DNA from 2 places in the Phyllobacterium sp. 22552 genome. Region 1 is predicted to be linked to the other one. Evidence: riboswitches for the same ligand, from Rfam matches in the RefSeq annotation. Region 1 holds a riboswitch; the other holds the start of a gene.

The links. Region 1 has a riboswitch for thiamine pyrophosphate ahead of thiE (thiamine phosphate synthase). Riboswitches for the same ligand answer to the same signal wherever they lie in the genome.
Region 2: another riboswitch for thiamine pyrophosphate. It lies ahead of thiC (phosphomethylpyrimidine synthase ThiC); the one in region 1 lies ahead of thiE (thiamine phosphate synthase).

Annotation. Positions count from the first base shown of each region.
Region 1 covers NZ_JBQENG010000003.1:109,592-113,670, reverse strand. Annotated here, with positions in the region: gene ACTJI9_RS07725 (transglycosylase SLT domain-containing protein) at 54-827, shown strand; gene thiD (bifunctional hydroxymethylpyrimidine kinase/phosphomethylpyrimidine kinase) at 850-1,650, opposite strand; gene thiE (thiamine phosphate synthase) at 1,647-2,312, opposite strand; TPP riboswitch at 2,377-2,480, opposite strand; gene ACTJI9_RS07710 (TadE/TadG family type IV pilus assembly protein) at 2,531-3,556, opposite strand; gene ACTJI9_RS07705 (ABC transporter ATP-binding protein) at 3,705-4,079, opposite strand, start outside.
Region 2 covers NZ_JBQENG010000001.1:498,734-502,812, reverse strand. Annotated here, with positions in the region: gene thiO (glycine oxidase ThiO) at 1-326, opposite strand, end outside; gene thiC (phosphomethylpyrimidine synthase ThiC) at 328-2,145, opposite strand; TPP riboswitch at 2,248-2,368, opposite strand; gene ACTJI9_RS02525 (NAD(P)H-dependent oxidoreductase) at 2,414-2,983, opposite strand; gene rpsU (30S ribosomal protein S21) at 3,165-3,443, opposite strand; gene ACTJI9_RS02515 (RidA family protein) at 3,611-3,955, opposite strand; tRNA gene ACTJI9_RS02510 (tRNA-Lys) at 4,041-4,079, opposite strand, start outside.

The sequences.
Region 1 (4,079 bases):
CAAACCGGTGATAAATGCTGCCTGATACACGATCACTTCGGACATTTGCCTGCTTGAGTTTCGCCTTGGTTTTGGGCGCTTGCACCACGACTGATCCCAAGCTGCCCGAGGCTGCATCACTGCCAATTCCTGAACAATCTCCGCGTGTTGCTGCGGCCGAAGCGCCCGCTAATTCCGATGTGGCCACGGACAGCAAGAGCACCGTCACGGTTGCCACAAGCACGAAAAGCGCCCCTGAATTCAAAGATAACGGTACGCCGCTCGACAGTTTGATTTCAAAATATTCGGTTGCCTACGAAGTGCCTGAATCGCTGGTTCGCCGCATTGTGCATCGGGAAAGCCGCGGTAATCCACAGGCTCGCAACGGTCCCTATTGGGGTCTGATGCAGATGTTGCCCGCGACAGCACGCGGCATGGGTCACACCGGCTCCGCGCAAGATTTGCTGGATGCAGAAACAAATCTCAAATTTGGCGTGAAGTATCTTGCTGGCGCCTACAAGGTTGCCGATAACAATCCTGATCAGGCCGTGCGGCTTTACGCTCGCGGCTATTATTATCAGGCCAAGAAAAAGGGCCTTCTGGAAGAGACCGGCCTGAAACCGTCAAGCACGCCTGTTGCACCCGCGACGATGACGGCGATGGCTCCCGCCGAAACACCGGCTGCCATGCCGGCGCAACTCGCTTATTCAGAAGAACCCGCTGTGGCGTTTCCGGCAGCGATCCCGTTGCCGATGCAACGGCCTGACATTGCTTCGGCAGCCTCCACCAGTGGAGCAACCACAGGCTTGAGCAACGCGACACCAGCCAGCACCGCCGCTCCACTCTGAAATCAAAACTGCACCGGTGCTGCTAGGCCGCCCACCAGCGATGGAAGTGGTGAACCGGCCCACGCCCGCTGCCGACTTTGAGCATTTCGCCAGCCGCCATGGCAGCCGTCAGATAGTCCTTGGCTTCACTAACGGCACCATGCAGAGCCATTCCTTTTGCCAGGCCAGCGGCAATGGCAGACGCTAGTGTGCATCCAGTACCATGATCATTGACTGTCTTGATACGCGGCGTCGAAAATCGCTCCATTCCGGACCCATCAAGCAGAATATCGGTGCTCATATCCCCCTTGGCATGTCCGCCCTTTATAAGTACGGCTGAGGGACCGAGTTCGAGCAGCTTTTTCGCTTGCCGCACCATCTGGGCTTCATCTTCGGCAATCGGCATATTTGTTAGCAAGGCCGCCTCCGGCAAATTGGGAGTCAGCAGCAGCGCGCGCGGCAAGAGAAGCTGGCGCAGAGCGTCGATTGCCGCTGGCTCCAGCAAAGGGTCGCCCGCAGTTGCAACCATGACAGGATCGAACACCGCTTTGCGCTGCCAGCGATCAAGCCCCTGCGCAATTGTCTCTATGGTTGATACTGTCGATACCATGCCGATCTTGATTGCATTCACCTCAAGGTCGGAAAGAACCGCGTCCATCTGAGCCCGGATGATATCGGGCGAAAGATTCTCAATGGCCGTAACACCATGGGTGTTCTGCGCAGTGATCGCGGTGAGCACACTCGCGCCATAAACACCGAGCGCCGAGAAGGTTTTCAAATCGGCCTGGATTCCTGCCCCGCCGCCGCTGTCAGACCCGGCAATAGTCAGCGCTATTGCGGTCATGCTGGCTCTCTTACCTGCAATGCCTCATCCACCGCCGACCGCAAAGCTTGCGCCGCTCCTTGCGGATCGTCCTGACGGAAGATCGCAGAAATGACCGCTACTCCATCGGCACCCGCTTCAATGGCAAGCGGCGTGCGCTCCAGCCCAATACCGGCGATAGCGCCTATGGGCAAATGCGGTTTTGCCTTGCGTATGATGGCAGCCAGGCGCTTGAACCCGTCAAAGCCGATCGGTTGCAGATTTTCCTTGGTGGGTGTTTCAAACAGGCCGCCAATACAGGCATAGTCAATATCGCCATCAATCGCTGCTTGCGCGTCCGGTTCATTCTTGACGGTCAGTCCGATAATCGCATTTGGCCCGAGGAGATGTCGGACATCGGCAACCGCCATGTCTTCGCGCCCCACATGGACACCTTCCACGCCTGCGGCAAGCGCAACATCAATCCGGTCATTGACGAGCAGCGGCACGCCTGTCGCCTTGATCGCGGCGTGTATCTGCCGTGCACGATCAATCATGTCACGCGTTGCGGAGTTTTTGTCACGATACTGGATAATTGTTGCACCGCCACGCGCCGCAGCCAGAGCCAGCGCCCCCAAATCCTTGTCAGGGCCAATAGCATCAAAATCGACAATGGCATTCAGGCGGTAATCTACTTTTGTCACGTCACGGACTCCACTTTCAAAACTGGAGACCCGGATATGTGCGAAGAAAGACGAACCAGCGCGATAATTGCTCAATTCCCGTTCCTACGCCGGCATGATCCGGATCAGGTTCAAGGGTCTTGGCTCAGCGCCATCTCAGCATCGTACGATGCCCCCCTCGGAATGAACTCATGATGAGATGGCGCATCGTGGAAGTCAATGCGCAGGTGTGGTTCGGGTTATTGGGTCAACATAACTTTAGAGAAGTCATACGTGCAGCCTGTGGTCAGGTCGTATTCAAAATCGGGATCGGTGCCGCCCCCGTCTTCCCAGCCATGATGCTCCTTCTCGCCCTTGCAGTTCATGAGATCGTCCATGACAAAAGCATCTTTTTCTTCCGCCGTAGTCGTGGTTGCGCCGTTCAACGCCAATCGCCACGCATCATATCTTCTGTTGCTTTTAACCAAGAAAGCATGGGCACTATTCAGCCGCTTACTATAGTCACTGAAAGTGAGATTTTCAGGGATGTTCGTTAGCTGTTCGCGCGAATTGGTTGTCGCGACACATTTCTTCTGCAACGACCCATCGCGATTTTTTGGGTTAACATAACCAATGGGACAACCTTCCTTTTTCACAATCATAGTGAAGTAGAGTTCACTCACTTCGCCCAATGCAAACGTCTGCGCTTTGTTTACCTCAGGCTTAGAAGTACCTTGCCCGTCCACTTGCTGGGGATTTGTATATTCGATTGAGGCAACCTCGTGTTCCGTTCCATCTTTCCTAACGGCGATCATGGATATCTTTTTATAATAGATTCCCTTGACTTTCGTTATGTTGAAGGTCGCCTCAGTGGGTGAAATTGCGCTCGAAGCTACCGCTTTCACTGCTACGTTTATTGTGTCTTGGTTCAGTACCTTCATAAATGTCGTACCCATCGACGTCGACAGTGTAAGAACGATCTGCGGTGGAATGCTTTCAATTGCAGTGACATTCTTGATGATTCCGCGTGCGTCGTAATCCGCAACATTCGCGCGTAAACTTTCAAGAATGCGCGCATTTACCGGCTTGAGGTCCTTGCCATCATAGATCTCTGCACCCGACAGCACGGCTGCGTCCGCTGCGTTTTGCAGTTGCGAACGATCGCTGCTTGCGCGGGTATAATCCACGGCAAGCCCGGTCATTCCCACCATAGGTACGAGCAACAATGCAAATGTGACGGCTGTCGCGCCACTACGGTCTTTCAGAAAGTTTCTTATTTTTTTCATGGCCCACTCCAGTCGCTGGGCAGACCATTGATTCAGCCATGTGAATGACGGCTTATGAAATTCATTCAGATTTTCACCATTCTGCATTCAAGCAGTAAAGAGCGCCTGAATGTTCAGCAATGGTAAAAATCCGGTGAACCTTACAGCTCTATATGGATGCTTCCGGCCGGACAAAACCCTCGCTCGCCAAAAGAAGATTGCGCGTGTAATCTTCCTTGACTGCGTGGCGGGCAAGGTCTGTCGCCGACAGGCGCTCCACCTCTGCGCCATTCTGCATCACCATCAGCCGGTCGCACATATGGGTGACCACCGCCAGATCGTGGCTGACCATCAGGAAGGTCAGCTTTCTATCCCGCCTTATCTGCTCCAGCAGGTTGAGAACTTCCGCTTGTACCGAAGCATCAAGGGCTGATGTCGGTTCATCAAGAAGCAGGATTGAAGGCTCCAGGATCAATGCACGGGCAATGGCGACCCGCTGGCGTTGACCGCCGGAAAGCTGATGCGAATAGCGAAAGCGAAAGCT
Region 2 (4,079 bases), on a different contig from region 1:
ATGCGCACAAAGCCCGACGTCCGCGCGCCAAAGCGCTCCAGTTCTTTTACATCCCGCGGTGTGGCCACCACCAGCGTTCCCTTGCGACTCACGGATCCGGGAATTACAGACTCCCACCAATTGGCCGCGTTCATTCCAAGATCAATGACAGCCTGTTCAGCGCTTTCGCGCTCACACCAAGGTGCGAGCATGCCACCGGCATACCAGGAGGCCGCAGAATTTTCGCCGCCAAAGGGGTCTAGTATCGTCACTTCGGCTCCACGTGCTCGAAGCTCATAAGCAACTGTGAGGCCGGCAACGCCGGCCCCTTTCACCAGAATATTCACCTCATTCCCCGGCATTGAGCGGCATATAGAGCTCGCCGCCTGTGCGGAATTTCTCCGCCATCGCTGCCATGCCTTCTTTTTGAGCCTCCGCACGAATGTCGTGTGAAATGCGCATTGAGCAAAACTTCGGCCCGCACATTGAGCAAAAATGCGCAACCTTATGCGCTTCTTTCGGCAAGGTCTCATCGTGGTAGAGTCTCGCCGTCTCAGGATCCAGAGAGAGATTAAACTGGTCCTCCCAGCGAAACTCAAAGCGCGCACGGGATAGAGCATCATCTCGAAGCTTCGCCGCCGGATGCCCCTTGGCCAAATCCGCCGCATGTGCAGCAATCTTGTAGGTAATAACGCCGACCTTTACGTCGTCTCGATTGGGCAATCCCAGATGTTCTTTAGGCGTAACATAACAAAGCATCGCCGTGCCAAACCAGCCGATCATTGCAGCACCGATGCCAGAGGTAATATGATCGTAGCCGGGAGCAATGTCTGTCGTCAGCGGTCCAAGCGTGTAGAATGGTGCCTCTCCGCAAACAGCAAGCTGCTTGTCCATATTCTCTTTGATCTTGTGCATCGGCACATGACCGGGACCTTCGATCATAACCTGGCAATCTCTGGCCCAAGCGATCTGAGTCAGTTCACCCAATGTTTCAAGCTCAGCAAACTGCGCCGCGTCGTTTGCATCGGCTATTGAACCGGGACGCAATCCGTCACCGAGTGAAAAACTGACATCATAAGCACGGCAAATATCGCAGATTTCCTCGAAATGCTCATAAAGAAAGCTTTCCCGGTGATGATGCAGGCACCACTTTGCCATGATTGAACCGCCTCGCGAGACGATGCCCGTGAGACGATTAACCGTCAGTGGAATATAATGCAGTCGGACACCGGCATGAATAGTAAAGTAGTCGACGCCCTGCTCTGCCTGTTCGATCAGCGTATCTCTGTAAACTTCCCAAGTCAGATCTTCAGCGATACCGCCAACCTTCTCCAGCGCCTGATATAGCGGAACAGTTCCGATGGGAACCGGCGAATTACGGATAATCCACTCGCGAATATTGTGGATGTTGCGCCCGGTCGACAAGTCCATCACCGTATCGCCACCCCAGCGGATAGCCCAAACCATCTTTTCGACTTCCTCCTCCATCGACGATGTGACGGCGGAATTACCGATATTGGCATTGATCTTCACGAGGAAATTCCGACCTATGATCATAGGCTCAAGCTCAGGATGATTGATATTGGCAGGTATGATGGCCCGCCCCCTGGCGATTTCCTCCCGTACGAATTCCGGTGTCACATGATCCGGTAACGATGCACCGAATGACTCGCCATCCCGAACCTGGTTCCGTGCGGCTTCCCGACCGAGGTTCTCCCTTATGGCGACATATTCCATTTCAGGCGTAATAATTCCCGCACGGGCATAAGCAAGCTGCGTTATCGCTTTTCCGTCGTAAGCGCGGCGTGGCTGATATTGAACAGGAAATTCTCTTGTAAGCCGCTCGCCCGTGGCGAAGCCATTGTCAGCTGACTGGATTATTCGCCCCTTATAGGAATAGCTATCGGCCTGTTGACCGATTTTCCATGCCTCACGAACACGTGCGATCCCTTTATTGATATCGATACTTGCAGTTGCGTCAGTGTAGGGACCGGATGAATCGTAAACCGCAAGGTTTGGCTCACCAGCGGTGGGATGAACCGCAATTTCGCGCAAGGGAACGCGAATATCAGCATGTATCTGCCCTGGTTTATAAATCTTGATTGACGCGGGAAGCGGCCCGGTTGAAACTTTCGGGGCCTCGGTAATTTTTGTTACAGCAGTCATCGTCAGGTTCCTTTGCGTTATTGCAGGAAACCCAGTTCTGAGCCGGAAGGATGAAAGAAGCCTCGCGAATCCAATCATGGATTCAGTGCGAATGCACTATGCGCGATAACCTTTGCACCGTCCCTACGCCAGTGTGAACTGGATCAGGTTCAACGGGTCACTGCGCTTGGCTATGCCTGAAGCAGTATCTCAGCCCCTTGTCGGGACTCCCCTGGTGAATGGCCTAAAGTGAACCGCCTGACGTATTGCTGTCAAGCGCTTCATAAAATTACGAAGCGCGAAGCGGTTTCAGAGCGCCTGCCCATTTTGCAAGTTCAGTCAAAACCGTGCTGGCGCTGGTAGTTATCAGTTCATTTGGCGTGAACACGCCATCATCGTTGATAAACTGCTGGTACGAAGGAATGGGAACGCTTTCTGCAAGCGAAACCATACGGAGTGCCGAGATCAACCCTTTGACCGATTCGGTAGCACGCAAACCACCGGAAACACCGCCATAACTTACAAAGCTTACAGGTTTGTAGTTCCACTCATTCCATAAATAGACCAAGGCATTGATGAGCGAAGGTGGCGCGTTGTAGTCATATTCAGGCATGACAAAGATGTAAGCGTCGGCCGGCTCAATCGCCTCACTCCACTTCTTTGTATGCGGATGTTCGTATTTTTTCATGCGGGGATGATTCGGTTCGTCATAGACCGGCAACTTGAAATCAGCCAAATCGATAAGCACAGGGTCGAACTTGCCATCCTGCTTGGCGAATTCGTTGAACCACTTTGCTACAGCAGGACCACCACGCCCGGGCCGCGTGCTTGCGATTATAATATTGAGCCTGAGTGCCATAGTATCATATCTCCATAACTGCGATAATCGATAAGTAAAGACATTGACCCATCGCACAAGAAGGCACTTTTTTGAAACTGCCCGGAATGTCTGCGTAGTCCCACAAAAAACGAAACCCGCTATAGCGATTTGGCCATGCGGGTTTGTCGTCACAATGAAGGGCGTTAAAGCCCGTCAGATATTAGCGATTATTATTATAGTCGTTACCTGCTGGCGCGCCAGGGCGTGCAACACGTTCTTTTTTCTTTGGTCCAGGCAACAAGCCTTCGCGTTGAGCCTGCTTGCGGGCAGCCTTGCGGGCGCGGCTAACGGCTTCTGCTTTTTCGCGAACACGACGTTCAGAAGGCTTTTCGAAAGCCTGACGGGCCTTCATTTCGCGAAATAGACCTTCGCGCTGCATCTTTTTCTTCAAGACCCGTAGGGCTTGTTCAACATTGTTATCACGGACGAGAACTTGCAATCGTTTTCCTTACCCATGCTTGCCTCGTCTTGCAGTACCAAAACTGGCCACAATCAGACAAGCGTTTGAAGAATTGCCACAACGGCAATCCGGAGAAGCGCGGACTTTATTCATTCCCGCGCCAAAAATCCAGTGCACCCAAGCAATTAAACTTGGATACGCAATCTTTAGATTGCAGCCGTGATGATGATTTCAACCTTATATTCCGGTGTTGCAAGCTTGGCTTCACCTGTCGCGCGTGCTGGAGCATTGGCCGGATCAACCCATGCATCCCATACTGCATTCATTTCGCCAAAGTCCTTCATGTCATCAAGCCAGATGATGGCCTGCAACAACTTCGACTTATCTGTGCCTGCCTCTTTGAGCAAACGATCAACCGAGGCCAGGACGTCTTTAGTCTGTTCTGTTACGCTCTTGCCCGGACCACCTACCTGACCGGCCAGATAGACTGTATTACCATGGATCACGGCCTGGCTCATGCGAGGGCCTGCTTCAATACGACGAACGCTCATGAAAATCTCCTGTGGAAGGTTTCGGACAAGCCGAGGCTTGCTTGGTGCAAGAAAAAAGGGCCATACGGCCCTCGTTTCAGAAAAATGGTGGGCACAGTAGGGATCGAACCTACGACCCGCTGAT